4 regions of the Sporomusa aerivorans genome follow, and region 2 is predicted to be linked to each of the others. Evidence: riboswitches for the same ligand, from Rfam matches in the RefSeq annotation. Region 2 holds a riboswitch; each other region holds the start of a gene.

Region 1 (8,152 bases), 1.5 Mb from region 2:
TCAAAGCCAACCTTCTTCGTATCTGACTGCACGGCCTCAGCATAAATCGGCAGCTCCGCGCGGCTGTTGTACACTACAAAATCTACAGTGAGCTTCTTGCCGTCCTTTTCGAGTATGCCATCGCCGTCCGTATCTTTCCAGCCGGCTTGAGCCAAAAGCTGTTTCGCCCGTTCAACATTGTAGCTGTTCGGATCCTTGAGCTGGTCAAAGCCGTAATCCATAGACGGCGGTACAGGCGCCTTGCCTTCAATAAAAGTTCCTTTCAGAATAACCTCATTGTACGCCTTTCTGTCGCAAGCGCTGATGAAAGCCGCACGAACCTTGGGGTCGCCCAGGACTCCCTGCTGGCTAATACGTGCAAGTACTGTGCGCAGCGAGGAAATTCTGTCGATATGAAACTTTGCGGTATCATTAAAGAGGCCGATGTCGCCTGCTGCAATGTTAACTGCCATGTCTACCTCGCCGGACTGCAGAGCCATCGCCCTTGTGTTCGGATCGTCAATGGACGGGATCTCAACTGTTTCATACGGCACTTCGCCGTCCCAGTAGTGCGGATTTTTTACCATGACCGCTTTATCCTTGACGAAGGACTGGCACATATAAGGACCGGTGGTAATCGGACCTTCTTTGGCAAAATTACGTCCTGCTTCAGCCGATACATCTACAATCAAGAAAAGCGGATCGGCTAAGAATCCCGGCATATTCGGCTCCGGCTTTTCCGTACGGATGGTAAGCGTCTGACCGTCAGCATTCATGTCCTTATACTTAAAGAAAGTCGTCGCGCGCTTATTCTTGGCAAAGGCTCTTTCCAGAGAAGCCTTGACAGCGGCAGCATCCAGCGACTTTCCGTTTGAAAATTTCACCCCGTCTCGGATTTTGAAGGTCCATGTCAAATGATCAGCGCTGATCTGCCAGCTTTCAGCCAGCCACGGCTGTACATTCATTTTTTCATCAAATTTTGCCAGGCTTTCCCCCATGCCATAACGCATGACCACCCAGCCAAAATAATTTTCCGTCGGTTCCAGCGAATCCGCAAAATTTGTTACACCAATTTTCAGTGTCTTTTTGTCGGCTTCCTTTTTACCGCTGCCGCCGCAGCCTGCCATAAAGACCGCCGACATGCAAATCATCAGCAACACACAAATAAATCTTCCCAAGCCCTTCATAAACCTCACCCTTTCTATGTTCTCACTCAGTTTGCCCGCTGCGGATCCATGATGTCGCGCAGGCTGTCTCCCCAAAGGTTAAAGATTGCTACAACTGCCAGAATCGCAGCCCCCGGATAAATCATCAGCCAGGGAGCCGTCTGGATATGCTGTCTGCCCTCGTTGAGCATAAGCCCCCATTCCGGTGTCGGCGGCTGCGCGCCAAAGCCCAGAAAGGACAATCCGGCAAGTTCCATGATCATCGTACCGATATCCATGGCGGCCGTCACAACAATGGTTGGCAGGATATTCGGCAAAATATGGCGCCAAAGGATGTGGAGCGGTCTTGTTCCATTGGTTACGGCTGCCGCGATAAAATCACGTTCACGCAGCTTCAGGGTAAGGCTGCGTCCCAAACGCGCATATTTTGTCCAGCTCACGGCCGCCAGCGCCAGAATTGTATTGAGTATATTCCCGCCCAGCATGCCGGCAATGGCAATAGCCAGCACGATGCCCGGAAAAGCCAGCATCATATCCACAATGCGCATAAGCACTGTATCCACCTTGCCGCCCGAGTAGCCGGCGACCACACCAACGAATGTCCCTATCACCGAAATAATGGCGACTAGCGATAGCGTCATTAAAAGGGAGGTCCGCGTCCCGTAGAGAATTCGCGATAAGCAGTCACGCCCGAGCTTGTCCGTACCGAACAGGTGCTCCGCCGACGGCGCCTGCAGCGACTGCCGCATCACCGCATCATACGGGTCGTAAGGAGCCAGCCATGGCGCCAATACCGCCAGGCCTGCAATCATTAGAACCAAAAACGTAAACAGTCCAAACAGGAATTTATCTTTTGTCCAAAACGACACTCAGCGCCCTCCTTTCTTCAGCCGCGGATCAAGATATGTATAGGAGATATCAACCAGCAGATTAATCCCCATATACAAAACAGCAATCCAGAGGACAAAGCCCTGTACCAGCGGATAATCACGCATCTCTATGGCATGTACAGCCATCTTGCCAAGTCCCGGCCAGGAGAAGACCATCTCAATAACAGCCACGCCGCCCAACAGCCAGCCAATCGACAGGCCCAGGAGCGTAATGAGCGGCAGACATGCATTCGGCAGCACATGCCGCCAGAGAATTTTCCGCATGGGAAAGCCTCGCGTCCGGGCACCAATGATATAATCCTGTCCCAGTTCCTCCAAAACCGCCGTACGCACCTGCCGCGTGTATTTAGCCGACATCGCAATGGCCAGCGTTAACGCGGGAAGCACCATCCGGTCCGGCGACACCACACCGCCTGCTATCGGGAAAAGCCTCAGCTTCAGCCCCAAAACGTACAGCAGGATAAGCCCTACCCAAAAGCTCGGCATAGACACGCCTAAAAACGAAATGCCGCGAATCAGATAATCAGCGGTACGGTTTCGATATACCGCCGACAGGATCCCGCACGGAACCGAGATCAACAGCATCATTACCAGAGCCGAGCCTGCCAGTACCAACGTTCCCGGCAGGCATTGCCAGAGCCGGTCGGCTACCGGCATCTTCGCCGAATAGGACATGCCCATATCCCCCTGCAAAACACCGGCAAGCCAGCGGACGTACTGTACATGAAACGGCTGATCCAGCCCCAGCTGTGCCCGCGTCTCGGCAATCGTTTCCTCCGAAACAATGGTATCGCCCACCTCCAGCAGCATCTCTACCGGATCTCCCGGCGACAGATACATCAGACAAAACGTCAGGAAGCTGACACCGAGAAGAGTAATAACCATCTGCGCCAAGCGATGCACAAGCTCTTTTCTCTTCAAATCACCATCTCCTCTCTGTCAAAAAATAAAAATCCGTATAGAATCGTTTTCTTAACTAAAAGAAAAGGATTCTATACGGATACAGACAGACTGCCCATTCAGGCGCAGTGCAGTTATATGCAGACAATCAGAAAAAGCATAGACTGCGCCTACACATCCATTTCCTTATCACTCGTAAGTCAACAATGAATCTTATTATAAGCAGGCTTTCTGGCTCATAGATCATAACCTTCGCTTCCGTCTTCCCAGAGTTTCCTCCAGTGACGCTCTTTTGAAGCAGGCTCCCTATTTACAGCTGCGGGACAGCACAGGATTTTCACCCGTTTTCCTCTCATCGCTCAGCAGCAAATGCTGCCGACACTTATAACGTTCTATATAAAATTGTCATTAATAAGCAAAATTAGCCATTAAATATTATGTTTACTATTATATAAATGCGCTTTGGCATTTGTCAATCCAATATTTTACTATATTAACTATAAATAATCAATATATCCTTTGTTTTTATTGACGATGACGATTTTTGATACAAACTACACTACGTGAGTTATAACTCATTTATCCTGTAACTAACCCGCACTAAGACTCCTACATCTATAAGCGGGAGATAAGTGCGGCTAAGTTCCTGGATAAGGGCGACTAAACTTCAGGTGGGGTTAAAACCCCATCTGAAGCTAAGTCTACTTTATCGTCTGTATTGCAGGCGATTGGCGACAATGCGTCGCTTTTTCCGCAACATTTATCATTGCATTTTATTCTGGATAAAAAAAATCTACTGCCAATTTGTCAGTAGATTGTATAACTATTTTATATTTATTTAATTATTCATACCGCAATGCATCAATCGGATTCAATAGTGCGGCCTTCCGGGCAGGGTAAAGTCCAAAAAACAGGCCAATCCCAACGGAAAACGCGAATGATATGATAATCGGCATGGATGTAATCACGGTATTCCAGCCGGCAACAGAGGAAATGGCATATGAAGCGCCAATTCCTGTGGCGATGCCGATTGCCCCGCCAATGACGCCGATAACAATGGCTTCAATGAGAAACTGCATGAGGATATTGGCATATCTGGCTCCCAGGGCCTTGCGGATACCAATCTCCCGGGTTCGCTCGGTGACAGACACCAGCATAATGTTCATAATGCCGATACCGCCGACCAAAAGGGAAATGGCCGCTATACTGCCTAACAGCAGGGTAATGGTCGCTGTCGTTTCCTGGGCGGTAGCCATGACGCTGGCCAGATTACGCACGGTAAAGTCATCGTCTTTGTCGGCGGTAATGCCGTGACGGGCCCGCAAGAGGCTGGTAATGCCATCCTGAACCTGGTCCACCACTTCGGCATTAGCGGCCTGGACACTGATGGTCTGCACGTAGGTAATCCCCATCATGCGTTCCTGAGCGGTGGTAAGCGGGATGATGACCGTGTCGTCCTGGTCTTGCCCGCCGGCCGACTGCCCCTTGCTTTCCAGCACACCAATTACCGTAAAGGGTGCGTTATTAATACGAATACTCTTACCGATCGGATTTTGCGTGTCAAACAAATTGGCGGCCACTGTAGTACCGATGACGGCTACCCGGTTACGGCTGTCCACATCGTCATCGGTAATAAAGCTGCCGGCCTGCACACTTAAATTACGGACTTCTGTATATTCCGGCGTCGTCCCCTGGACACTGGTAGTCCAGTTCATATTGCCGGCTACCATCTGATACTGCTTGCTGACACTGGGCGCAACAGCGCCGATGCCGTCAACCTCCCGGGCAATCGCCTCGGAATCCTTCAGCGTCAGGGTAATATTGGAGCCGGCGGCCTGCCGCACCCCGGAGGAAGAAGCCGCTCCCGGCATAACAATAATCAGGTTGCTGCCCAGGCTGGCAATGGAGCTGGATATCTTATCCCTGACCCCCATACCAATCGACACCATGGCAATAACGGCGCCGACCCCGATGATGATCCCCAGCATGGTAAGGATTGAGCGTAGCTTGTTGGATACAAGTGCGTCTAAAGCAATCTTGACACTTTCCCAGAACACATTACTCAATCCTTTCTGTATCCCGGACGATCAGCCCGTCCCGGACATGAATCACCCGCTTGGCATGGGCGGCAATATCAGGCTCGTGCGTTACGAGAATGATGGTACGTCCATAAGAATTGAGCGTCTTAAAGATATCCATAACTTCGTCACCCGACTTGGTATCAAGCGCACCGGTAGGTTCGTCCGCCATGATAATAGTCGGCTCATTGACCAGCGCCCGGGCAATGGCCACCCGCTGGCGCTGACCGCCGGAAAGTTCGTTCGGCAGGTGATCCATTCTTTTTTCAAGGCCGACCGACGCCAGGGCGGCGGCGGCCCGCTCTTTCCGTTCCTTGGCTGCAACCCCGGCGTAAACCAGCGGCAAAGCCACATTGTCAAGCGCCGTAATCCGGGGCAGCAGATTAAAATTCTGGAACACAAAACCGATCTTCTTATTCCGGGTTGACGCCAGTTCGTCGTCACTTAAGGTGGCCACTTCCTGTCCGTCAAGCTTGTAAGAACCGGTAGTCGGCCGGTCTAAACAGCCCAGAATATTCATTAACGTTGATTTACCGGAACCTGACGGACCCATGATCGCCGTAAATTCTCCTTCACGGATATCAAGGCTGACTCCCGCCAGAGCGGCCACCAGCGTGTCGCCCATTTGATAGGTTTTCGTTATATTGGCTAATGCAATTGTCACGTTATGACCTCCTTAATCCAGCTAGCCCTGTTCTTAGAACATTCGGCCGCCACCCTGACGGTTTCCCTGACTGCCTGTTTGTCCCTGCGTCTGTACTTTTACCTGCGCTAAGACAACCTTGTCGCCTTCGTTTACGCCACTCAAAATCTCAACTCTGTCATCACCGGTATTGCCGGTTGTCACAGGCTCATTCCTGGTCTGACCGTTTGGTCCGGCAACCACTACATATTTACCGTTCTTATCTGAACGGATGGCCGACAGCGGCAAGGTCAGCGCACCTTTACTCTCACTGACAGTGACCGATACTCTGGCAACCATACCCGGGTTCAGGAGATTTTCGGCATTGGTAACGTCAATAGTTACCGGGTAGTAGGTAACATTTTGGGAAACTACGGCTTTACGGGAGATAGTAGTAACAACTCCGCTAAACTCTTTTCCGGGATAAGCGTCAACCGTAAAGCTAACCTTTTGCCCCATAGCAATTTTACCAATATCGGTCTGGTCCACGTTGGCTTCAATTTGCATCTTGGACATATCGGCCACAGTCAAAATAACAGTCGGATTATTGACCCCCTGGGCCACCAGTTCCCCGGCCGACAGCGGCTTGCCGATAACACTGCCGGCCATTGGCGACACAATAATGGTATCGTCAAGTTTTGACATTACTTCATCATAATTGGCCTGGGCGATCTTATAGTCCATGCTGGCGTTATCAAGCTGCTCCTTGGTTGAACCGCCAATACCGGTCAGGTGGGAAGTCCGCTGGTATTTTATGGCGGCATTGTCAAGCCGCTCCTTCGCCTGGGTTACCTGCGCCTGCAGGCCGGTGTCCTCCAGAATAACCAGCTCTTCTCCCGCCTCTACCTCTTCATTCTCTTTAACCTTAACCTCTTTGATGTGAGCCGTTATTTTAGAGCTGATATCAACCGAGTTTACCGCTTTAATGGTGCCGGTTGCCGCAACTACCGAGGTGAGATCCCGGCGTTCGGCCTGAATGGTCGTAAGCGGCGCAGTTGCCGTCTTGCTTTTACTTTGGTAGTAATACCAGCCGCCCGCACTTGCAGCCACGGCAATAAGAGCTACAACAAGGATGGTCTTATGGTTTTTAACTTTTTGCCACAATGTGTTCACAAAAAATTCCCTCCGCCCTTATAGGCTACCGGCTTTTACGCCCATAGCTTTATCCAGTTTGGCCTTGTTGACATTGTAGTCATACAAAGCCTGAACATGATTGGTTTTGGCCTGCGTTAATGCCAGTTGCGCGTCAAAGACGTCAAGATTAGTGTTCACACCGGCTTTATACGTTTCCTGGGCAATATAGAGATCCTCGTTGGCCTTATTGACGGTTACCTCTGTCGTTTGCAGGCGTTTCTCAGCCTCTTTCATGCTAAGATAGCTTTGACGGACTTCCTGCTCGACAGCATCTATGGTCTGTTCGGCCTGCAATTTGGCCTTGGCTAAGGAAGATTCAGCCTTGTTGACCTGCGACTTGGTTACGCCGGCGTCAAAAATGTTCCAGCTGGCTGAAGCCCCCACCGACCAGTTATCTTTGTCGCTGCCCTTAGGCACTACCGAATCGTTCCAGCCGGTAGACGCCGACAGGGAGACAGACGGACGTTTGTTGCTTTCGGCAATCTCGATGCCCTTATTGGCGCTGTCGATACTTAGTTGCGCCTGGCCCACTTCCGGCCGGTTTTGCTTGGCCTGGGTAATGGAGTCTGCCAGCGTTCTGCTGTCAGCCAGGTAATTAAGTTCACCCTTGAGTGTAATTTCAGTGTCGCCATCCATATTTAAGGTTGTAAGCAGGCTGGAGACCGCTAATTCATACTGGTTTTGCGCTTTAATCAGATTTTGCTCGGCGTTGGCGACCTCAACCTCCGAACGCAGAACCTCTGATTTGGCGGCGACACCCTCCTGGTATTTCGCCTGCACGATATTGGCGTGAGCCCGCAGGTTGCTGACGCTCTCTTCATTTACGGCCAGCATGTTCTTGGCTTCCAGCACACTGTAGTAGTTGGTGGTTGCGTCAAGCACAAGCTGCTGTCTGGTCTTTTCCACATTGAGGTCGGACGAAGCAACACCAAGTTCGGCCTGTTTAATCTTAGCTTCTGTTTTACCTCCGCTATAGAGTTGCCAGCCCATACTCAAGCTGTTGTTCAAACTGTCTGACCGAGAAGCACCCTGAGAAGCACCCTGTTTAGTATATCTGCTCCCCAGAGAGACACTAGGCATCTTGCCAGCTTTGGCTTCACTAACACTGAATTCAGATTGCTTTTTATCTTCGCTGGATATCTGTACCGCCGGATTACTCTTTAGGGCGTACGCAATACTGTCCTGCAGGGACAATTCGACAGGAGCGGCAAAAGCAAACGTATTTTGTAATAGAATGACCCCGGCAGCAATGAGCGCAGCATTATGTTTTAAGTTTGGCATAACTAAAGCAGCCTCCTACTGTAATTGTTTAGATTTTATTAA
Region 2 (8,152 bases):
CGTACCCGGCATACTGTCGACAGTAATGGTCCGGTATTCGGTAGCCGTTGCTTCAAAATACACTCGTTTCTTAGCCTGTACCTTGGCAATATGTTCAGCCACCGTCTTGAGCTTATTATGGAAAGCCGCTAACTTGTCGGCAGCCTGCTGTTCCCGGCCGGTCAGTACCGCCAGCTTCTGAATATAACTGTCAAATTCCTCAAATTTCTCGGGATAGAGACAGACAACCTTGATATTGGCCTGCTCAAGTGTTTTGACGAAATCAGGATTGCTTTGTTTGACAAAGGGCCTGATGACAACTAGATCAGGCTGGGCCGCCAGGACCTTTTCCGGGTCGGCGCGATAGTCGAAAGCGGGTTTATTCTTAGCTGCCGGCTCGGTTTCCGTGGTACTGACACCGATGATTTCAGCCTCCAGCCCCAATGCCAAAAGATTTTCGGTATGAGCTGAATACAGCGAAATGATACGCTTGGCAGGTGCTTTAAGGACAATGGTCTGATTTAAGTCATCGGTTATTCTTATCGTCCCGTCACCAGTGCCAGCGACTCGGTTTGCTGGCGCCGCACTCAGCGGCAAAGACTAACGCCAATAGAACAAAAATCACAACCATCCATAGTTTGCTTTTCATTGACTAATCCCCCATTAAATATATATGACAGCCAATAAAGATTTTCAAACAGGGTGCTGGTAACAGCGTAGATTAAGCACCAGCGGCGAAGCGTTACCAACTCCCTGTCTGGACAATAATCCTTTATTGGATTTTCTATCGAGGCAGGAGCAACTCTTGTTCTTATATGTCGGCAAGCACAGCAAGTCCTGTCTCACCGGCCCGGACAACCCGAATGTTGAAAATTTCCCGGATAAGCTCCGGCGCGAGCACAGCAGGCGCCTTGCCGTACTGTACCAGCCGCCCTGCTTTTAAAACCGCAGCGTCGGAACAAAAGGCGCTTACCAGGTTCAGGTCATGGATAATGGCCACAACCGTCAATCCCTGACTGGCGCAAAGTTCCCTTAAAAGGTTGAGACACTTAATGCTGTAATAAATATCCATATTGGAAAACGACTCGTCCAAGAATAAAATCTCGGGTTTTTGCGCCAGCGCTTTGGCAAAAAGCACCCGCTGGCGCTCGCCGCCGCTGAGTTCGGTAACCAGCCGGCCGGCAAAATCCAGTGTGTCTGTAAGACGCATGGCATTTTCAATGATGGTCAGGTCCTCGTCGGTAAGGCCAGAGAGCCTTGATTTAAACGGTGTCCGTCCCATACTTACTATCTCCAGGCAGGTATAGGGAAAGCGTATATCCATATTTTGCGGTACAATAGCAATATGGCGGGCCAGTTCTTCAATCCGATAAGAACCGATATCCCGCCCTTTTAGCATTATTGTTCCGGCTGCAGCCGGTAACTGTCCGGTGATAATATTTAGCAGTGTTGTTTTGCCTGAACCGTTTGGTCCGACGATGCCACTGAAACTGCCTTGCCTGATCTCGAGATTGATATCTCTGAGAACCTCTTTGGCCGCATAATTAAAACTAACATTTTCAATTTTTATCATAGTAACGCTCCTATTGCAGCGTCTTGTTGCGCATCCTGAATATATAAACAAAAAAGGGACCGCCCAAAAGGGTTGTCAATACACCGACCGGAATTTCGATATTGCCGACTGAACGGCCAAAGGTATCGGCGGTAAGTAAAAGAATGCCGCCGGTAAGCCCTGAGAGGGGGATAAGCGCCTTATTATCCGATCCGGTCAGCATCCTGACCATATGAGGTACAATAAGACCGACAAAACCAATAATGCCGCCAATGGCCACACATACCGCCGTAATCAGCGCCCCAGCCGCCAAAAGAATTGTCCGTAGGCGGGAAGCGTTAATCCCCAGGCTGCGGGCCTCCCGGTCACCCAGAGAAACAATATTAAGGTCTTCGGCATAATAATAGCACAGACAACAGGCAAATAAAATCAGCGGCCAGCCGTAGAGGACATGCTCCCAGCTTTTAGCGGCCAGACTGCCAATGAGCCAGGATACAATGGCTGAGACCTGTTCACCGGCCAGACTTTTGACCATACTGATAGCGGCCGATAAAATACTGCTGACAATAATCCCGGCAATCACCAGATTGGCCGAAGAAACATAGCCGCCTACCCGGGCCATGGACATGACGACAAGAAGAGTAGCTACCGCGCCGCCAAAAGCAAACACCGTAACCGGCAGGCCTCCCTGCGTAAAAATATTCAAATAGATAGCCACACTGGCGCCAAAAGCCGCACCGGTAGATACTCCCATGGTGTAGGAATCAGCCAGCGGATTCATTAACAGCGCCTGAAACACCACACCGGCCACAGCCAGACCGCCGCCGACGGCAACGGCCGCTAAAATGCGCGGCAGCCGAATATCCCAGATAATAGCCGTCTTGGCTGCGCCAATATGGCTGTAGGCGTCAGAGCTGCCCGATATTTTACCGTAAATAACAGAGGCCACATCAATCATACTGATATCAGCACGTCCAAAACCAACAGCGGCCAAAGTAAACAGCGCCATAGCCGCCAGCAGTATCCCCCCCGCCAGGCGGGTTTTGGAGCGCTGACGGCTAAGGAGCGCCGTTAATGTACTACTCATGCCAATGCGTGTTTACTCACTTTGGAGCGTTTTGTCAGAATGGTTGACAGATAATTCACCTTTTGTGTGCCGGCGGCTGCCAGGTCATGGACAATTTCCTCGCCTTCCAGACCGCATTTGGAAACCATCACGGCATTTTCCACCATGCCGTGTTTATGCAGTTTTTCAACAATGTCTGTATAGTTCTTATATACCTTCATAAGCACAACATTATCGGAAACTTCCAGCACCTTTTCCAACCGTTCATCATCAATAGTGGCCGGAACAATGCTTAAGATGTCGCCGCCTTCTGCCAACGGCACACCTAGGCGGTTGCCGATTGCCGAAAAAGAATTAACGCCGGGAATGTTAACAATTTGATGACCGGAAGCCTCAAGCAGCCGGTAAACATACATGTAGGTACTGTACAGCATGGGATCACCCAGTGTAAGAAAAGCCACTTTTTTACCACTGTCCAATAACTTCAGGATAGTGGTTTTATTATTGACCCAGGCATCTGACAATGCCTGCGCGTTATAGTTCATCGGGAATACCAGTTCCAAAATCTCGGTGCCTTCCTGCAGATACGGCCTGGCAATGGACAAAGCTGTACTCTCGTCCTTTTTTTCGGTACGGGGAGCAATAACCACATCTGCCGACTTTATTGCATTAATAGCTTTCAAAGTGAGTAATTCGGGGTCGCCAGGCCCTACACCAACGCCGTAAAAAATCCCTGCCATAATCTAAAACAACTCCTTAAAATAAATAAATCCCTGTCACCGTAACGGTATGACAGAGAATTTTGCCCAAGCTAACGCGCAAACCCCCTCCCCATCGCTCGTGGGTGAAAAACGGTGATTGTCAAACAGGCAGATCTTCTGACTTAGGTTCATAGCCAAACTGCGCCTTCCCAAAATAGTACACTATTTCAGTGGCTTGTTGCAGTTGGCTCCCCATCACAGCGGCGGGACCGTGCCGGATTTAAACCGGCTTCCCTATTAAGCCCAATCGGGCACCTGTTCCATGTTTAGTTACTTAGATTGTATGATTAACTTTACGAAAAGTCAAGAAAATTATAGTTTACCGCTAATACCCCTGGAAGCCGCTGCTTTTCCAGGTTTTTCCGACGCTTTCCTGGCATAGTTATAGTGCAGTTCCGCCCAGCTTATTCTCAGCCGCAATAATCCACTATGATAGCACAAAAAACCACATAGGAAACAGGGCCCTTAGTCAAAAATATAGTATCATATATCCTTTTATAACTTTCCGATGAGGGTAATCCCTTTTTGGAAGACTAAGCTTACTTTTAGGAGAGGATTATTATGTGGCTTGGTAAAGTCGTCGGCACGGTTGTCGCTCCAACGAAAAATGATACCCTTATCGGCAGCAAGCTGCTCATCGTACAGCCCTTGAATCTGGATGGCATGAATACAATTAGTTTACAAGTGGCCGTTGATACTGTAGGAGCGGGCAACGGCGAAACCGTGCTGGTACTGACAGGCAGCTCGGCCCGCAGAATTATGCAAAACGAAGACAGCGCCGTGGATGCTGCCATAGTCGGTATTGTTGAACACATCGAACTGGAGGGTATTTCCAAATCACAATACTGGGTCAATAAGGTATAGGCCGCCGCTATGCTGACAACCTACCGCAGCAGCGCTACAGGCTTAGAGGAAGTTCCCTTTGACCCTTCAGTCTTAAAGGGCGCCTGGCTGAAAGCCGCCCAGCCTTCGAACGGGGAATTTGCTTTGATCTCATCGACCACGGCGATCCCGGATAAGCTATTGCGCTATGCTTTTGAAGAAGACAGCTGTCCGCGTGTTTTACTCCATGACCGGTGTGTGCTTATTATCATTAACATACCGTTAGCTCGCAGTGCCGATCAGTACGATACAATTCCACTCAGCATCATTTTAGCACCGGAATTAACCATCACAATAAGCCTGGAACCTTCCACGCTTATTCCTGACAATGTCGGCCCCGAATTCGACACCCGCAAGTGTTCCCGGTTCTTTTTCCAGATACTTTATCAGGCAGGCAATGCTTTTTTGCGGCATATTCACTCCATTCGGCAGCGCACTGATGAAATTGAAGTGCATTTACGCAAATCCACCACCAACAGAGAAGTCTTCCAGTTGCTCAATCTGGAGAAAGGCCTGACTTATTTTACAGCAGCTTTACGGGCTAACGTTATCGTGCTGGAAAGCATTCTCCGGCTGCGCTCCAATCCGCAGATGCGTCATCTCCTGCCAATGGACGAAGCCGATGAGGATATTGTTGAAAACGTCATTATTGAAAACCGCCGGGCACTCGAGCTAGTACAAACCTACAGCGATATTTTAAGCAGTATGATGGATGCATTTTCTTCGGTCATTTCCAACAACTTAAACTATATTATGAAATTTTTGGCGGCGGTAACTATCCTGTTATCTATTCCAACCATGATCTCCAGCTTCTGGAGCATGAGCCTCATCGTGCCGCTTCAGGGCACGGAAACAGGCTTCTGGACAGTGGTTCTGCTGTGCATCTCTGCCAGCAGCGTGGCCGGCCTGGTATTACGGAAAAAAGGCATGTTATAAAAGACCAAACCCGCGACCGGGATTGCACATCCTGTCACGGGTTTCCTTGTTCTCACTTAGGCGCACTTTCTCTATCTGGGCTTCATCTTAACCTGATGGATGATTTCGCCGAAAGTGCCATGGGCACTCTCCATTACGGTCTCCGACAAAGTTGGGTGGGGGTGGACGGTATGGGCAATATCCCGGGCGGTTAAGCCATTCTGAATGGCCAGAGCCCCTTCCATAATCAAATCACTGGCATGCGGCCCCAGAATATGCATACCCAGTACTTTGCCGGTTTCAGCAGCGGCGATTATTTTTACCAAGCCGTCGGGTTCCCCCATGGTCACAGCTTTGCCGTTGGCGGCAAAATTAAACCGGCCGATGGTATAGCTCAGCCCTTGGTTTGAGGCTTCCGCCTCCGTAAGCCCTACCATGGCGATTTCGGGGGTAGTAAAGATACAACTGGGAATTGCGCGATAATCCATAACCGAGTTTAACCCCATGGCATTCTCTGCAGCAACAATCCCGGCTGCCGAGGCGGCATGGGCCAGCATGCTTTGGCCGGTTACATCGCCGATGGCGTAGATGCCCGGAATATTTGTTTCCATACGCTCATTGACGTTAATACCTGTCCGGTCATAGAAAACGCCAGCCTCAGCCAGCCCCAGCTCCTCGGTTACCGGCCGGCGTCCTGCCGCTACAAGTACCTTTTCCACTGCAAATTCCTGATCGCCCTTGGCAGTAGACACTTTTACCGTCACGCCGCCAGCGGCCTCCTCAATCGCCGTCACTTTGGCCCCGGCCACCGTTTTTATTCCCTGCTTGCGCAGTACAGGCCCGATGCGTTTCACTATGTCGCTGTCCACCATCGGCAAAATGGTTGGCAGCATTTCCACGATGGTGACTTCACAGCCAAACGCTTTCATAATAAAAGCAAATTCAAGGCCGACCACCCCGGCGCCAATTACCAGCAGGCTTTTAGGTACCTCCGTAAGTTCCAGCAAATTATCACTGGTAAGAACAGCGGCCAACTCCCGTCCCGGTACCGGTATCGAGCTGGGCGCCGAACCGGTGGCAACGATTACTTTACCGGTCTCATAAGTTTCCGTACCGGACGCCGTACTCACTGCAAGGCTGCCGGCGCCTGTCAGTACGGCTGTACCGTGGAGTACGGTAATAGCATTGCTTTTCACCAGTTGCTCAATACCGGCCCGCAGACCGGCGACTACCTTATCTTTCCGCGCCACAATTGAGCTAAAATCAAAGCCGACCTCACCGGCCTGAAGGCCAAATTCAGCGCAGCGCTGCAAATCTTCCCATTTTTCCGCACTTTTCAGCAATGTCTTGGTAGGAATACAGCCCCTGTTCAGGCATACCCCGCCCAGGCTTTCTTTTTCCACTAATAATACTTTGCCACCCAGTTGCGCAGCACGGATAGCAGCCACATATCCGCCTGGACCGCCGCCAATAACGGCTACATCATAGCTCATGTTGATCCTCCTACATAGCCCAAAGGCTTGCTTTGGCCCTATATTACGCTCACTCCGGCCGGCTAGCAAACAGATTTATGCCTGATTCCCTAGCGCAGTAAATTCCAGCTGTCCTGACTATATTTAGCCGCCGCTAGTTCCCTGACACTCGCTTGTTCTTCCGCGCAAAGCCCGTCAGGTTCAAGTTCCACTCCTAATGCCGGCCCGAAAGCAGCCTGCATGGCCTTACAGGCTTCCTGCCAGCTTACTTCCCGCCGGGCGGCGTCATATAGAGAGGTTGCCCGTCTGGCCAGCATGCCGGCCACCAGGTCCCGGGCCTCGTCAGACGGCAGATTGAGCAGGGACGCCACCTGCCCGGGCACAAAGCGCAAGAGCAGTGAACCGTGCTGCAGAATAACCCCGTCTTTACGCACCTGGGCGCTGCCAATCAGTTTGCGGCCATGATGAGTAATTTCGTAATGCGACGGTGCATCAAAGCAGGCAGCAGAAGCAGGCCGTCGTTTACTTTGCCCATAGGCAGCCACAGGGACGCTCATCTCAGCCGCTATCCCCAAAGTCTCTAGTCCGGCCAGCAAACCCTGGCAGAAAAAGCGGTACGAGGCCGTAATGGTAGGCGGTATCAGCGGCTGCTTCTCACTGACTACAATACTATAGGTAAATTCATGATCATGCAGCACCGCCCGCCCGCCTGTCAGCCGCCTGACAACCGCAATGCCCCGGCGCTGGCAGGCGCTGATATCGACCTCGGCCTGTGCCTTTTGGAAGTAACCCAGACTGACTGCCGGCGGATTCCAGCCATAGAAACGAATTGTCGGCGGAACCTTGCCGGCGGCATGCGCTTTCAGGATGGCTTCATCCACGGCCATATTATAAGCCGCAGAACCGATACCGCTGGTAACAACCCGCCATTTCATACAGTAAGCCTCCGTTTCCTCCAGCCAACCGCTACCATAACGGTCCCGCCTCCTTAAGGGCCTGGGTTATTTCCGCAGGGGTCAGCGGACGCGGATAATTATACATAACCCCGCCGGGCCGTTCATTATAATAAGGACGGTTACAGCCGCTGCAGCCACTGGTTTCGAAGGCTTTGCCGTCAGCCAGCAAAGCCGCCAGCTCTCTGGCCGGCAACTTGATGCCTGTCAGCCTTCCGTCCGCAAATTGAAAAATACCTCCTGAGTAACCTTGTCTTAACAGATAGTGGGCAATCTGCAACCGCCGGTAGTGGCCAATGGCCGGCGGCTGCTTTTCTTCCCACGCGGTGCCCCGCACCGGCGTGAAGGCAAACAAGCCCACATGAATTCCCTTCTCCCGGCAGGCAGCCATTGTGCCAACCATTTCTTTTTCTGTTTCCCCTAGACCGGCGATCAAGTGAGTGCTGACCCGTCCGGGCAGTTCCGCAGCGCAGCTCAGTAATAGCTGCCAGCGTTTATCCCATTGACCGCCCTTGACCTCTCCGTAGATATCGGCCGTAGCCGCATCCAGGGCTATCGATACGCGGTCGGCT
Region 3 (7,700 bases), 1.7 Mb from region 2:
TAACGTTGTGAATACAGTATTTTCGTATACTTCACGGATTGTGAAATATGACATCCCGACTGCCGGAACAACTGCATCCCCCTAGGGACAACGGGACAGGTTCAGTGTCCCGTTTTTAAAGCAGACGCCGGCAGCTCAGCTCTGCCTGTGGCGTCTGTAAGCCCCGGCAAATGGTTTGGCCTGCTAAATTAGAAAGTATACTTGTAGCTTAATGTCCAGTTAAACGGCAGGTCCAGATTCTCATATTTGTTCAGAGAATTATCCCGGTCAAGTATATTGTACAAATTCAGAGCGACCGTCTGGTTACGTTCCGGCTGATACTTAATTAGGGCATTTAGTTGGATACGGTCCGGAATATCACTGATGGCGCCGTTAATTTTGTAATAGCTTTCTTCACGGTCACCAAAAAATACAAAATTGAGGTTAGTCAGCCATTTGTCTTTATTGTAGGTTACCCCGGCGGTAGTTTGTACCCGGCTGTTACATTGTGTCCAGGAACCGCTTTCATTGTTCTCGGGATTGGAATAGCTAAAGCCGATATTATATTTCCAGTTGTCATTAACAAGCCTTACATATTCCAGTTCAACACCGGTGTTGCGGAAATCACCGGTGTTAATCATATATTCACGATCATTATCTTCTTTCCAGATAAATTGGTCTTTTATATCCATATGATAAACCGCCAATTTAACAGACTGGTTTTGGTCGATAATCTTTAACCCGGTCTCATAATTCCAGCCCTGTTGGGGTTTTAATCTGCTAAAATCACCGCCTGGCTGTGAAAAATACTGATTTATCGCCGGCATTTGAAATGACTTGCCGACATTGGTGTACCAGGAAGTATTGTTATTTATTTTATAAAGGGTTTGGAATTGTGGCAAGAAAGTGCTTATCGACTTGGCATAATCATCAATAAAATGCTCGCGCAGACCTAAGGTTGCACTAAAGTCAGGATTAACAGCATAGGTATAAGCGCCATATACGGCGAGGCTGTTACGCAGGGCATTTTTGCGAACGGCCGCATGATCGGTGGAAGGATCATGATAATGCTCGTTCGCCAGCGTAACGCCGGCAATCAACGTGTCCAGGTCATTTCTGAGATTCCAGGTCTTCTGGTTATCCCAGTTTATGCCGTACATATCATACCGCTCACTAACGCTCCATATCTTGCTTGCATAGGTATATTTATCGGCAAAAGCCCGTCTTTTGTTAAAAGACAGCACCGATTTAAAATTATCTTCTTTGTCGTCATAGATCAAATTGATATTATTCCGGGTATCATTATATCTATATAACAGAGGACGGGAACCATTGACATTATACCGGGGACGATTGGACTCCAGATCGGTATACGACCAGTTAAGATTCAACTTGTCGCTTAACTGCGTTGTAAAATAAACACTGTCCTTGGTACCTTTGTCTAAACCCCATGGCTGTACTGTTCCATTACTTTTAGTAGTAATATTCGCTCTGGAAGTCCTGTCAACATCACCAACATAATCCCGGTTCAGATAAATAGCACTGTCGCCGAATTGCGAGCTTACAGACCAGCTTTTACTATAGTTGCCGTCCGTTATGCTCACTGTGTTTTGCTGGGCTCCGCCCGGCTTTTTGGTAATAATATTTACCACTCCGGCTAATGCTTCCGAACCGTACAGGGTGGCTCCTGCCCCCCTGATCACTTCAATTCGTTCGACCGCTGCCAGCGGAATGCCGGTGGAGCTATTATAGTTCAACAAATTGACCGGAGCACCGTTGACCAGAACCAGCGTTCCCTTATCGAGGCCACGCACAAGGGTCCGACCGGCAGACATGCCATATTCCATACCTGCCGGGCCATAAGACATGCTGTTAAAGCCGATGGTATGCTCCAAAGCGTCAAAAACATTTACCGCACCGGTTTCTGCAAGGTCTTTGGCGGTAATAACCGTTACCGCCGCCGGCGTCCTTAAGTCCTTGGTCTCGCTTCTTTGGGCCGTAACCACCACCGAATCCAGCGTAAAATTGTCCGCTTCCTCCTCAGCATCAGCCAGAGCGGTACCAGCCGGAAAAAAGACGCTGTTGGCCAACAGCAGAGCTAACATCACTTTTTTCCACAGAACCGGTTTCACAAGACATTTCTTTTTCAAAAATAATTTCCCCTCTCACTAAATAAATTATAAAGAAACACGGCTTGTCCCAAGCCTTTGGCGAAGGCGGAAGCCGATGTTGCCTTTATGCTGAAAGAAAGTCATACTTTCTTTCAGTTTAAAATAACAGCTTGCTGTGCATCCATGCTTTCAGGTCATGCAATAGCAGCTTTTATTTTCAAAAAAACACGGCTTGTGTATCGGGCAGCAGGCAAAGCGGCAACCGCTGCTGACTTAACCAACCCAGGCGGTGGCTAGCTAACAGGACAAATAAAAGACCCTTCCTGTAAATGCAGGAGGGGCCTTATCAATGTAAAGCAAAAGCAAGCCATGCCAAACACACTAAACCCCCTGTCGCTCGCAGGGAATAAAAGTAATATCAACCAGGCAGTTATCCTGACTCAAGTTCATTGCGCCTCCAAGCCTTCCCAGGAAAATTCCCAGTGGCATCCTTTGAAGTGGCTCCCTTTTACAGTGGCGAGACCGTGCCGGCATCACACCGGACTTCTCTATTAAGCCTTGCGGCACCTGATTTCCGTATATTTAGTTACATAAGCAGATCACTTATGAGTTATTACTAAAGCTGGCTTATTGATCTGCCCGTTCCTCCAGCTCACCTTCAATAGCAAGATACAGTTGTTCCAAGGCTTGTTTCGTTGCCGGTTTGGCGGCCCACATACCGCGACGCTGCGCCTCAAGCAGCTTCTCGGCAATCCTCTGCAGGGCCCACGGGTTAACTGCTTTCATCCACGCCTGCATATCGCTGTCTAAGGCCAGCTTGTCCGCCAGCCCTTCATACATCCAGTCTTGCATGACTTCACTGGTTGCGTCCCAGCCATAGCAGTGATTCACTAAGGCCGCCAAGTCCGCCGCCCCTTTGTAGCCATGTTTTTTCATGCCTTGGATAAACTTGGGATTTAGTGATTCCCCGCGCAATACACGTCTGAATTCTTCCGTAAGACTTTTGGTTTCTGTATGGCTGTGATCGGTGCTGTCACCGATATAGCAGCGCGGTGCTTTGCCGCGGATACTGCGTACGGCAGCGTTCATGCCGCCGCAATAGGCATTAAAGTCATCCGAATTGAGCAAATGCACTTCATGATTATCAATGTTCTTGATGGTGATATCCACGGTGCCCAGCCTTTGCCGGAACAGGTGCGGTAGAAAAGTCCCCTGCTGCTCGGAGCCATATACATGCGCGCCCCACCGTACATAGACCTCAGCCATATCATGCACATTCTCCCAGTTTTTCGCCTCTAAGAGCGCGGCAACACCGGCGCCGTAGCCACCAGGCGGACAGCCGAAAATACGGTAACCGGCCTGCTGACGGGCAAGCTCTTTTTCTACGCCCTGCGCTTCCAAGGCGGCACTGTCTGCTTTAATATGTTTTTTAACAAAATTCATTTCCTCCGGCTCATCCAGTTCGGCTACCAGCGCGGCAGCTTTTTCCATTAAAGTGATGACGCTGGGCAGCGTGTCGCGAAACAACCCGCTTACCCGGGCCATAACATCAATCCGCGGCCGTTTTAGTTCCGGCAGCGCAATGACTGCCAGACCGGTAACCCGGCGGCTGCCCTTCTGCCAGACAGGCCTGACCCCCATCAGGTACAGCAGTTCGGCAATGCATTGCCCGTTTGTCCGCATATTGGAATCAGACCAAAATACCATGCCGATACTCTCGGGATACGTCCCTTCCTCGGCAATGTAGCGGGTGATTACCTGCTCGGCCAGGGTCTTGCCGATCTCCCAGGCTGCCGGCGTCGGCAGATTCTGGGGATCAACGCCATAAAAATTACGGCCTGTCGGCAGGATATCCGCCCGGCCATTGCTGGGTGCACCGCCCGGGCCGGGCGCAATATATTCCCCGTTTAAAGCCCGCAGCGTATTGGTGATCTCGTGTACCGTAGCGGCCAAATTCACCGCCAGTTCTTTGCATATATAATTCACAACGGCTGTCAGCTCTTCAGTTGCCGCGGCCGTAAGCGTAAGCTCCTTAACCTGCGGCAGCTGAAACACTGCGGCAATGCCTGACTCGGAAAAATTATTGTCCTGCAAACAGCCGACCATCGCTTTACATCTCAGCCAGATTTCATCAATCAGCCTGGCATAGCTGCCGCTGCCGTCAGGCAGTAACTGGCCGCTTCGCTCAACCATTTGGTGATAATCATAACCATAAGCCCTGGCAATCACATCCGGCAGCGAAGGAATATTCCCGTTTTCCACCCGGGTGAGCGCCAGAATAAATTCAGTTAGCTTGTAAGCCTGCGGCGCCTCGCCCAGAGTGTGGAGGCCAACACGTATTTGCATGTGCTTCAAAGTCTCAAGGTAAGCATGAATGCGCAAAATATAGTCGGCCAGCGACTGCCCGGCCGGCCTGGGCAAATCTTCCTCCAGATGCAGGGCGGCTATTTTCGCGCTAATCTGCTCGCCAATCAGTACGGCATTAGCCGGCTGCTCCTCCCGGTAATGCGCATATTCATCCAAAAGCACTTCCAGTTCGGCTAACTCTTCATACGTATCGGCATGACTCATCGGCGGGCAAAGATGCCCGATAAGGCAGGCGGCGCCCCGCCGTTTGGCCTGAATGCCTTCGCCGACAATCGTGACATAATACGGATAAATATTCGGCAAATCCTGTAAGGCAAGCTCCGGATAACAGGTGCGGGACAGACCGGCATTTTTTCCCGGCAGCCATTCCAGAGAACCGTGCGTGCCCACATGAATAACCGCATCGGCCTGCCAGACATCCCTGATCCAGGCATAAAAAGCAAAATAATGATGCGGCGGCGGACAGGTCGGCGAATGAAGAATCTTGCCGGGCTCCTCGCCAAAGCCGCGCGGGGGCTGCAGGGTAAGCAGGATATTGCCGTTCAGCACTCCCGGAACCAGCAGGCTGTCATTGGCAAAAAACACATCTCCCGGCGGCAGTCCCCATTCGTTGCTTAAATCATCCCGGGTTGTCCTATCGAGCTTGTCAAACCAGGTTTTGTAATCGGCTTGGCCGACGGTGCCCACCACTTTATTTATTTGTTCGTCGTTGAGAAATCTCCGGTCATTCGTCACACCGGCCAAAAGCTCCTCCATGAGTTCATGCCCGCCGGCCGGGAGCCTGGCAATTGTATAGCCGTGTTCGGCCATCTTTTTTAACAAAACGGCAACACTGGCCGGCGAATCCAGGCCCAGCGCATTACCGATATTGGCATTTGTCGGCGGATAATTGTGAAAAACAATGGCGACCTTTTTCTGCGCATTGTCTTTGCAGCGTAAATTAACCCACTTTTTCACTTTATCGGCCAGCGCCTCCACCCGCTCCGGTACCGGCAAATACCGTTTCAGGCCGCCGCCGCTGGGTTCTGTACCGGCAACTACGCCGCCGTGAATAACGCCGTCAAACTCCGGCTGCACAACATTGACCGAAAGCTCTACCGGGTTCATGCCGGTAAAGCCCGCCTGCCACTCCGCCTGCGACCGTACCAGCGTATAGGCCTGAATGACCGGCACATTGAGCTCGCGTAGAAATCCCGGCAGGTTTTGCCGGCTCATGGTCAGACCTACTCTAAAGGTATTGATTACTGCGGAAACAACGACTTGCCCCTGCCGGTAAAAAAACTTTTGCACCGCCTGGCTGATTCCCGCCGCATTCAGGTCCTTATTATCCTCCCAGAGGCCAAATACGGGCAGCACGTCCAGCCCCCGGCAACGTAAAGCATTGATGACGGCATCAAGATAGGCTGTATCCTGCCATATCCACACCTCACGCGAAAACAGAATACCGACAAGGGGACGATCCTCTCTTCCTTTGACCTCTGGCTGATAGATGCCGTGCCAGACAAGTTCCGCCGGCAGCTTATAGTCCGGCGCTGCCCGGCCGGTCTTACTTGCCAGCCAAAGTAAGAGGCTCTGGTAGTTGCTGCTGCCGCTGAACAGGATATAATCGCGTATTCGCTTCAGTTCCTCGTCCGCAAAGCCGCTGACCGTGCATTGGCTGCTGTCGGCCGTTGACAGGAAGGCATATAAACCGTTGCCCTGGTTCTTTAACAGCTGCAAGGCCTTGCCTGCCAGTTCACATTCATAAACAGGACCTTGCCACAGGAAAACGACCACGTCACTGTTGGCGAGCAAAGACTCATATTGCGCACTCCAGGCAACAGTGTCATTAAAGAAATAAATATGCAGGTCCAAGGAAACAGTTTTGCTGTCTGTAAGATATTTTCCGGCCTGCCGCAGCATCGTACATTGTCTTTCCACATTGGTAAAAATACTTATCGTCGTCATACCAAAACTCCTTTGGCACAGTAGAAACTTCAGGATGATCTGTGCATGGTTCTTAACAAATATAAGAAGTAAGGAACGCCTACCACGGCCGTCATAATGCCTACACGTATTTCCAGGGGACAAAGTAAAATCCGGCCCAGCGTGTCGCACAGCAGTAAGAACGTGCCGCCGGTCAGAGCGCTGTAGGGCAGCAGCAGACGATGATCCGGACCTACCAGCAGGCGGGAGATATGCGGTATTACCAGACCGACAAAGCCGATATTACCGCTGACACAGACTGCCGTGGCCGCAATCAGGGAAGCGATCAGCAGTAAAAGCAGCCGGTAAGGAACGATTGCCAGGCCTACAGCCCTTGCCTCCGTTTCCCCCAAGACAAGAATGTTAAGATGGCGCGACAGCAAAATCAGCAGGGCAATCCCCAGGCTAATGGGCCAGAAAGCGATATATACATGTTCCCAGCGCCGGAAATCAAGACTGCCGATCATCCAGAACAGATACTGCTGCACCTTCTGTTCGTTAATATAGGTTAAGATGCCGGCAGTAAAGGCGCCTGAGATTATACTTACGGCCACGCCGGCCAAAAGCAGCGGCATCACCGGAATCTTTCCCTGCCGCATCACCAGCGAGACAGTGATACCGGCAGCGCATACCGCACCAATGAAAGCAAACAGCGGCATATAAAAAAGATTCAAAAATCCAATGCCGGAAGCAATGGCAATGACGGCGCCGGCAGCCGCACCGCCTGATACGCCGATAATACCGGGATCTGCCAAATAATTGCCGAAAATCCCCTGCATGACGGCACCGGAAACAGCCAGGGCGGCGCCGGCCATGATGCCAATCAAAGTGCGCGGCATACGTATCTGCCACAAAATAGACTGTTGCTCCAGCGTAAAATCGTCTGCACCGAAGCCAGGCAGATATAGCTGATAGCCCAGCACAGCAACTGTCCCGGCTAAAGGAATTTCAACCTGCCCCAGCATAAGCGAGAGACTTGTGGCAAGCAAAAAAGCTGCCAGCAGCAGGAGAATCTTGCTCTGATTTCGTTTATATAGCGTCAGCATGATGACCTTCTTTATGAAAAAAATTAAAAAAGCTCCGGATAGGCTGTCCGGGCGAATACCTCAATACTCTCAACAACATGCTGCGAACCTACGTAGCGAAAGCGGTCGGAAACCAGCTTCACCTGATCATTGCGAACGGCGGCAACATGCTGCAGGGCCGGATCTGTCATAATCTGCCGCCGGTAGGTGTCGACATCACTGTGCCCGTCATAATTCCAGGTAGGCAAAAGAA
Region 4 (8,152 bases), 730 kb from region 2:
CATTTAGCGGCTGCCGCCGGTATTCTGCTGTTTCGACCCGTCGCTCCGGCGGCACCTGACAGCAACCGCGGTAAAAATATAATACTTTCTTGACTGGTGACAAATTTTTTTATATACTCAAGTTAACGATTGTTAACTTGAGAGGAGACTATTATTATGCAGCAAGTATTGAGATGCGAGGGAAAAAAGGCGGAGCTATTAAAAGCCAGTCTGACTTTGTTTGCCGCCAGAGGCTATGATGCTGTTTCGGTGCGGGATATTGCCAAGGACGCAGGCGTATCCGAAGCGGCTTTATATAAGCATTTTAAGAGCAAAGAAGATATGGCGTTGTATATCTTCACTGCGATTATTAGCGATTACACCGGCCGAATAGAACAAATCGACAACAGTGAACATGGCGCTATTGCGAAACTATGCCGCATTGTCGAGATAACGTACGATCTATATCGCGAATATCCTGCGGAAATCCGTTTTGCGTTACTATCGCAATATTCCTTCTGGAATTTAGTGGCCGAGAACATCAAGCCTCATTTCGTCATTCGGAAAATCTTAGAGGAGGGAATGAGAAAAGGGGAGATACCACAGCAGGAAGTTTATCTCTGGATTGCTGTATTCTCTGGAATTATGCTTCAGCCCTTAAACCAATATGCATATTTCCAGGATGTACTGCCCGAGTTTGATGCTCTGAAAACCAAGATTACATCGCTGGTAATCAAACTGTTTAGTTAAGGCGGGAATAGCAATGGATGTTCGCAAGTCGCCGGCAGTCCTTAGACAGCAGCACCAAGCGCTGGCATGGGGGACATTTCTGCTTTGGTTTTGTATTGCCGGGTACATCTTATCTGTACCAGTGCCTTGAAAAGTGTTCAGGAGGAAAAGAAGTAATAGTGATCGCTGTATTGGTACCTGGACTACATTCACGCAAATGAGGGGAGAAATTATGAAAGCTCTACTGAGAATCGTGCTGAAAATATTATTTAGGACCAGATTGATTGGTGGTGAAGGAATTAAGTTTAGCGGCCCGTCGATAATATTACCTAATCATGTATCGTTTCTTGATGCTGTTTTTTTATATGCTTATTTGCCTGCAGGCGTGTGCTTTGTTATTAATACGGCCATTGCCGCGAAGATTAGCTTTGTATTGCGTTGGGTCGATCATATCACCGTTGATCCGCTTAATCCTTATTCGCTGAAAAAAATCGTGGGCATTATTAAGGAAGGCCGTACGGTGGTTCTTTTTCCCGAGGGTCGTATCACGACTACCGGCAATCTAATGAAAGTTTATAGCGGCGTTGGTTTTATTGCTCTAAAAACAGGGGCGGTGCTGCAGCCGGTAATTTTTCGCGGTTTGGAGTTTTCCAAGTTTTCCAGGGTACAAGATAAGGTGAAGTCTCGCTGGTTTCCCAAGGTAAGTATCTATATTGATCAGACAGCGCAACTTAGTGCTGCGCCGGCGAGAAGTTTCCGTCTGCAGAAAAAGGAAATTAGTGACCGCATTCTCGTCTTGTTACAGCAGGCGATGTTTAAGGCCCGCCAGAACCAGGCAGGCAGCACCAACTTATTTGACAAATTGCATGCGGCCGGCAGGCTGCATGGCAGCAGCAAAATCATGGCCGAGGATATAACCGGTACGGTCAGTTATCGACAAGCCATTATTGGCAGTTACATTTTGGGTGGCAGATTAAAGAGCATCTTAGACAAGGAAGAAACTGTCGGCGTTATGCTGCCTAACTCCATCGGTCATGTGTTAGCTTTGTTTTCGCTGTTTTATCTTGCCAAGACGCCGGCTATTCTCAACTTTAGCGCCGGGGCCGCAAACAACATTGACTGCAGTGAAACCGCCGCAGTCAAAACCATTCTTACCTCCCGCACGTTTATCGAAAAAGGAAAGCTTGAGGAATTGGCGGCAAGATTGGCTGACAAGTTCAGGATTATTTACCTGGAAGATGTCAGGGGGGAGATTGGCCTTATTGATAAATTGACAGGCCTATATAAATACCTTAGCGGTGAAAAGGCAGCCGGGGAAGGCAGCCTGATCCTGTTTACCAGCGGCAGCGAGAGCAAACCTAAAGGGGTAGTTCTGCGCCACGAAAATATCCTTGCCAATATTAATCAGGTATCCAGCGTAATAGATTACACGCAGCGGGATAAGATGCTGAATGCGCTGCCGATGTTCCACTCCTTTGGCCTTACAGCCGGCACCTTGTTGCCGGTACTTAATGGTGTTGAAGTATTTCTTTATCCGAGTCCCCTGCACTATAAAATGCTGCCGGAAGTTGCTTATGACCGGAATGTGACCTTGTTGTTGGGTACGCCAACATTCCTGTACGGTTACGCCAAATACGCCCATCACTATGATTTTTACAGTTTGCGCTATGTTTTGGCCGGTGGCGAGAAACTTAAGGACGAGGTACGCCAAATGTGGCAAGATAAGTTTGGTATCCGTATATTTGAAGGTTACGGCACTACCGAGACGGCGCCGGTGTTAAGCCTGAATTCGCCATTGTTCAATCGGGCTGGAACAGTAGGCAGATTCCTGCCCGGTATCGAATACCGTACTGATGCGGTGCCGGGGATTGAAGCCGGCGGCAATCTAATAGTAAAAGGCCCTAATGTCATGGCCGGATATCTGCTGTATGGCAAAGGTTTTATACCGGCGCCGGTATGGTACGATTGCGGCGACATTGTGAGTATTGACAGTGAAGGTTTCGTCAGTATCAAATCGCGGCTCAAGCGCTTTGCTAAAATTTCAGGCGAAATGATTAGTCTGGATGCCGTTGAAAAAGCCGCCGAAAAATGCTTCGGCACCGACCGCAACGCAGCTATTAATGTACCGGATGATAAAAAAGGGGAGAAAATCATACTCTATACGATGCACCCCAATGCTTCCAAACAGGCGCTCCGGGCGTTTATGGGTCAGTCCCGTCAGAGTATGCTGGCAATGCCGGCGGAAGTTATTGTAATGGATAAATTACCTCTGTTGGGCAGCGGTAAAACCGACTATGTCACCCTTAAAGGCTTGGCAGTAAAGGAGGCGCAAGAAGATGCCTAGACTGTCGCCGCTGAGGGCGCTGTTTACCGCTCAATTTCTGTCAGCGTTCGTGGACAACATGATACTATTTATTATTCTAGCCATAATTAGGCGGGATGGTTATCCGGACTTTTACCTTTCTTTTGTACAAACTATTTTTTTAGCCTCTTATATTATGTTATCACCCTGGGTCGGACGTTTGGCCGATAGGAAGCCCAAGGCTGAAGTTCTTATCATTGGCAATATCGTAAAAACCGCCGGTGTGTTGCTATTGTTTGTTGGCTTTGATCCTGCGCTCAGCTATGCGGCCGTAGGCCTGGGGGCGGTTATCTATAGTCCCGCCAAATACGGTATATTACCATTTCTTACCCGCAACGGGGATGAACTGCTTAGAGCCAATGCCGGTCTGGAAAGTTATACAATTCTAGCTATTTTAGCCGGGTCGGTAGCCGGCGGTTTCCTTTCCGATCTGTCCATAACCCTGGCACTGGGAACTTGTGCGCTTTTATATGCCTCATCCATTGGCATTAATATCATCATACCTAAAGACGCGGGTAATAGAAGTATCGGCTACAACCGTGCAATTAGTGAATTTTTTGCAGATACGGCTGTACTCTTGCGTAATCCGCAGAGTCATTACTCCCTGATCGGGACAGGCTCCTTCTGGATGGCTTCGGCTGTGCTCCGGATGATTATCTTTGCGTGGGTACCGCTTACTTTGGGGATAACCAGTGGTACCGCTATCAGTATGATTATCGCTGTTACCGGCGTAGGCATTGCTGTCGGCGCATTGGTTACACCTTATCTGATTAGTATCAGAAACTATCAACGTACCGTTTGGTTCGGTTTGGCGATGGGGTTAGCTATATTAGGATTTCTTAAGATTACCAGCCTGCCGGTAGCCGTAGCCGGGCTGCTTATTGTCGGAGCGCTGGGCGGGATATACATAGTTCCCATGAACGCCTGCCTGCAGCAGGTAGGTCACCATACCATCGGTGCAGGCAAAACCATCGCCGTTCAGAATTTCATGGAAAATACCTTTATGTTTTTAGGAGTCGGCCTGTACACGCTGGCGACCAAAGCAGGGGTTGCAACCAATGTGTGTTTAGGGGCTACGGCTTGTTTTCTGCTGTTTTTGGTTAGTTATATGTTTTGGCTGGTAACTAAAAAAGCGTGATTTTTACACCATTTTGACGGCGATTGTTTTATGTCGGCAACCCCGCCCCCTATGACACTCTGCTGGAAAGTATCATTCAATATATATTGACGCCAGAGCGATTGCTTTGCTATAATGTCCACAGTTAGAGTTACATATGCGCGGTTAAGGTGCCGCCGGTTAACTGCCGGAGGAGAATAGGGAAGTCTGAGTATGGCCAAGCCATACATACGCGCGGGCCCGCCACTGTACCGGAGGAGAACTTGCATTTGCCACTCGTCAAGGGGAAGGCGCAAGCGTCGATGAACCGGGAGCCAGGAGACCTGCCTTACACCGTTTGCCAAACCTTCATGGAAAAGAGGGCTTTTTTGGGTACACCAAAAAAGCCCTTTGTTTTTTACCCACCCGCTCCGGTCGTTGCAAGGAGATACACCGAAGCAATCGCATGTCTTATCTTATACCTACAGCGTAAATCATACAAAACAATGGAGGTTATTATGGATTTATTGCAAGCAACCCTAGCTAAAATCACTGCTCCGGATACCGCCATTATGCAGCAGATACAAGCCCGCCTGGACAGCGTGATTCGTCCGGCAGGCAGTCTTGGCCGGCTGGAACAGATGGTCAGACAATACGCCGGCATAACCGGAGAGCTTGAGCCGCGCCTGCCGCGCAGCTGCATGGTAGTGGCCTCGGCCGATCACGGTGTGGCCCGCCAGGTCGTAAGCGCTTATCCTATAGAGACGACTATGCATATGACTGCCAATTACCTTATCTCCAAAGGGGCCAGTGCCAATGCCTTCGCTAATTTCAGCCAATCAGACATGGTCGTGGTTGACATGGGCGTGGCCGGTGATTTATCCCATGTTCCCGGTCTGTGGCACCGGAAAATTGCTTATGGCACCAGGGATTTTACCCAGGGACCCGCGATGACGCGGGACGAAGCCATACAGGCTATTGAAACCGGTATTGAAATTGTGAACACTAAAGTAGGTGAGGGCGCTACCTGTTTCAGCCTTGGTGAAATGGGGATTGGCAACACAACGGCCAGCGCCGCCATTGTCGGCGCATTCACCGGATTGTCGCCCGAGCAGATCACCGGGCGGGGAACGGGAATCTCAGACAGCCGGCTTGAGGTTAAAATCGGTGTTGTCCGCCGCGCGCTGGAGCTTAATAAACCGGATGCCGGCGACGGACTTGATGTATTGGCCAAGGTAGGCGGGTTTGAAATCGGTGCATTGGCCGGTGTCGTTTTAGGCTGCGCCGCCAACCGCTGCGCTGTGATGATTGACGGACTCAATACCACGGCGGCGGCTTTAATCGCCAACGCCATCCAGCCTGTCTGTCAAAAGTATATATTTGCCTCGCATCTGTCCGGCGAGCCGGCTCACATTATCGCTTTACGCCATCTTAATCTGGAGGCCTGCCTGGATATGGGGGTCCGTCTCGGTGAGGGGATTGGCGCTTCGGTAGCCATTGATATGTTGCGGGCGGCCATTAAATTGCTGGGCACTACAGGAGGTCAGACTCATGCTTAAAGATATTATTGCGGCAATAAAACCTTTGGATGAGCCGGCTATGGAACGCTGCCAGGTGCGTTTGGATAACTTAACCAAGCCGCTTAACAGTTTATATTCTTTCGAGCATATCGTCAGGCAATTGGCGGGAATTACCGGCAATTCCCGCCCGCGCAGCCTGAACAAAAGCATTGTCATTATGGCGGCTGATAACGGAGTGGCGGCTGATTTGGCCTGGAATAAGGCGCAAGTTACGACCCAGCAGCGGATCGCCGGCTTCTGTCAGGGCAGCGCGGCTATTAATGTGTTTGCCGAACATGTCAAAGCTAAGCCGGTTTTAGTGGATATTGGCGTAGCAGTTGATTTGCCGCCGTTGCCTGCTGTACGTCATGAAAAATTGGCCTATGGCACCGGAAATATAACGAAAGGGCCGGCTATGACCAGTGAGCAGGTGCTGCAGGCTGTGCAAACAGGAATCGAAGTTGCCCGGGAAGAAATCGCGCAGGGTGTACAGGTAATTGGTCTGGGCGAAATGGGGACCGCCGGACTGTTACCGGCAGTGGCTGTTACCGCTTGCTACAATGCCAGTGTACTTGCGGAATTATCCGGCTATGAAGCCGAATTGGTCAGTACAGCCCTGGCAGTCAACTCAACCTCTCCCGAGGAACCGCTTGCAGTGTTAAGAAAAGTGGGCAGTTTGACCATGGCCGGCTTGGTTGGCGTTATTTTAGGGGCGGCTGCGGGGCGGGCTGCAATCGTACTGGACGGTCTTGCTACCAGTGCGGCAGCTCTCATAGCCGTCAAGCTGGCGCCGCAAGTGAAAGACTACCTGCTGGGTTCGCATTTCGCCGCTGAGCCGGCGCACCGGGCAGCTTTGGAATTGCTAGAGCTACCGGCCTACCTTAAACTGGACATGAATTTGGGGGAGGGAACCGGGGCGGCGATGGGGATGTCATTGGTTAACGCTTCACTGCATGTTATCAATGATATGAAAACTTTCGGTGAAGCAGAGGTTGCAGTTGCCCAGGACGGACCGGGGGCATTAAAGCAAAGCCATAGTGTCAGGGATTAATACCCAGGAGATACAAAGTATTCAGCCGGCCGAAGACTGGTGGTATGATAACCATCACCGGGTTCCATTGCTTATATACCAGAAGAACTTGTCCGCCAGGAAATAAGGACTATCGGCGGCCAATCGATATTATGCCGACAATCGCCTACCTTATGGGTGTGACTGGCGAGGAATAGGGGCGGTCCGACATGGGGCGCAAGTTGCTCAATACCGGTAAAAATTTTGCCGTGCAGGGCTGGAGATTGCCGATAAAGCTATTAATAGCAGTTATTTTGGTAAGCGGTAGCTGTACGTAGATAGTATGCAGAAGGCGAGTCCCGGCTTCGCGGGTAAAGAGCCTTCTGCATTTTTAATATTGTCAGAATACAATAGATATGCTAGTATGGTAGTATGGTAGAAAACAAAAACGAGGAGGGGTTATGATTTGCTGCTTATCGAACAGAACCCTCAGGAGTCTATTCGTGAATATGTATACAGATTTTTAAAGCTAAACATTATCCATTTAAACCTTCCTCCCGGCCAGAATATATCCGAGCAGGATGTGGCAACGCAATTGCAAGTAAGCCGGACGCCGGTCAGAGAAGCGTTTATTAAGCTGGCGCAGGAGAATTTGCTGGATATTATTCCGCAAAAGGGGACGTATGTTTCTCTCATTGATACGGAGCAGGTGGAAGAATCCAAGTTTGTCCGCGAAACACTGGAGAAGGAAATCATTCAGCATGCCTGTACGCAGTTTCCTGCCGAAGAATTGTTTCAACTGCAATCCTCGTTGGCTTTGCAGGAATTATGTATTAGCGAGAAAAATTATCTCCGTTTTTTTGAATTGGACGAAGCGATGCATGGCATAATTTTCAAGGGCTGCAAAAAAAGCCGTACCTGGAATATGCTGCAGCTTATGAATGCTCACTACAATCGGGTAAGGATTTTGAATTTGAAAGATAAAGCCTTTGAATGGGACCAATTGCTTGTGCAACACCGGGAATTGGTCAGAGCCATAAGTGAGCAGGATATAGTCCTTGGCGCCAAAATTATCGATGTGCATCTTAACAAAGTGGTTGTTGATCTGGAACACTTGCGGGCCGAGCATAGTGATTATTTCATGCAGATAAAACGGCAACCCTTTTCTATATGAATCTAACCCTGGTATATTTCCGGCAAGATGCCAGTAATGCCGTGTAACGCTTGATACCGCTTGGCTGCATCCTGGCTGCCGGCTATAAAATAGGCTCAAAAATAAGGAGGATAAGTTATGCTAATGTCGTTTCGCTGGTATGGTAGTAAGCTGGATAAGATTCCCCTGAGCTATATCAGGCAAATTCCCGGCATGAAAAATGTGGTTAGCGCCATCTATCATATTCCGGTAGGAGAAGTATGGC

The links. A riboswitch is a leader RNA that binds a small molecule or an ion and turns the genes downstream of it on or off. The one in region 2 is predicted to bind cobalamin.
Region 1: linked by a shared signal. The riboswitch ahead of nikB (nickel ABC transporter permease) and the one ahead of cobI (precorrin-2 C(20)-methyltransferase) in region 2 are both predicted to bind cobalamin.
Region 3: linked by a shared signal. The riboswitch ahead of SATMO3_RS05495 (TonB-dependent receptor plug domain-containing protein) and the one ahead of cobI (precorrin-2 C(20)-methyltransferase) in region 2 are both predicted to bind cobalamin.
Region 4: linked by a shared signal. The riboswitch ahead of cobT (nicotinate-nucleotide--dimethylbenzimidazole phosphoribosyltransferase) and the one ahead of cobI (precorrin-2 C(20)-methyltransferase) in region 2 are both predicted to bind cobalamin.

The regions. Positions count from the first base shown of each region.
Region 1 is NZ_CP156926.1:1,027,103-1,035,254, reverse strand. Features, by position in the region: gene SATMO3_RS04675 (ABC transporter substrate-binding protein) at 1-1,166, opposite strand, end outside; gene nikC (nickel transporter permease) at 1,193-2,014, opposite strand; gene nikB (nickel ABC transporter permease) at 2,015-2,956, opposite strand; cobalamin riboswitch at 3,139-3,336, opposite strand; gene SATMO3_RS04660 (ABC transporter permease) at 3,778-4,992, opposite strand; gene SATMO3_RS04655 (ABC transporter ATP-binding protein) at 4,994-5,677, opposite strand; gene SATMO3_RS04650 (efflux RND transporter periplasmic adaptor subunit) at 5,711-6,808, opposite strand; gene SATMO3_RS04645 (TolC family protein) at 6,827-8,110, opposite strand.
Region 2 is NZ_CP156926.1:6,042,167-6,050,318, forward strand. Features, by position in the region: gene SATMO3_RS28800 (ABC transporter substrate-binding protein) at 1-576, opposite strand, end outside; gene SATMO3_RS28805 (ABC transporter ATP-binding protein) at 791-1,552, opposite strand; gene SATMO3_RS28810 (FecCD family ABC transporter permease) at 1,563-2,618, opposite strand; gene cobI (precorrin-2 C(20)-methyltransferase) at 2,615-3,337, opposite strand; cobalamin riboswitch at 3,448-3,632, opposite strand; gene SATMO3_RS28820 (EutN/CcmL family microcompartment protein) at 3,920-4,222, shown strand; gene SATMO3_RS28825 (magnesium transporter CorA family protein) at 4,232-5,176, shown strand; gene lpdA (dihydrolipoyl dehydrogenase) at 5,248-6,648, opposite strand; gene SATMO3_RS28835 (biotin/lipoate A/B protein ligase family protein) at 6,738-7,562, opposite strand; gene SATMO3_RS28840 (radical SAM protein) at 7,594-8,152, opposite strand, start outside.
Region 3 is NZ_CP156926.1:1,240,909-1,248,608, reverse strand. Features, by position in the region: gene SATMO3_RS05495 (TonB-dependent receptor plug domain-containing protein) at 189-2,129, opposite strand; gene SATMO3_RS05490 (hypothetical protein) at 2,217-2,387, shown strand; cobalamin riboswitch at 2,498-2,676, opposite strand; gene cobN (cobaltochelatase subunit CobN) at 2,718-6,404, opposite strand; gene SATMO3_RS05480 (FecCD family ABC transporter permease) at 6,434-7,468, opposite strand; gene SATMO3_RS05475 (ABC transporter substrate-binding protein) at 7,492-7,700, opposite strand, start outside.
Region 4 is NZ_CP156926.1:5,311,038-5,319,189, reverse strand. Features, by position in the region: gene SATMO3_RS25455 (ceramidase domain-containing protein) at 1-93, shown strand, start outside; gene SATMO3_RS25450 (TetR/AcrR family transcriptional regulator) at 157-729, shown strand; gene SATMO3_RS25445 (AMP-binding protein) at 941-3,052, shown strand; gene lplT (lysophospholipid transporter LplT) at 3,045-4,208, shown strand; cobalamin riboswitch at 4,339-4,533, shown strand; gene cobT (nicotinate-nucleotide--dimethylbenzimidazole phosphoribosyltransferase) at 4,685-5,725, shown strand; gene SATMO3_RS25430 (nicotinate-nucleotide--dimethylbenzimidazole phosphoribosyltransferase) at 5,718-6,776, shown strand; gene SATMO3_RS25425 (GntR family transcriptional regulator) at 7,201-7,908, shown strand; gene uxuA (mannonate dehydratase) at 8,026-8,152, shown strand, end outside.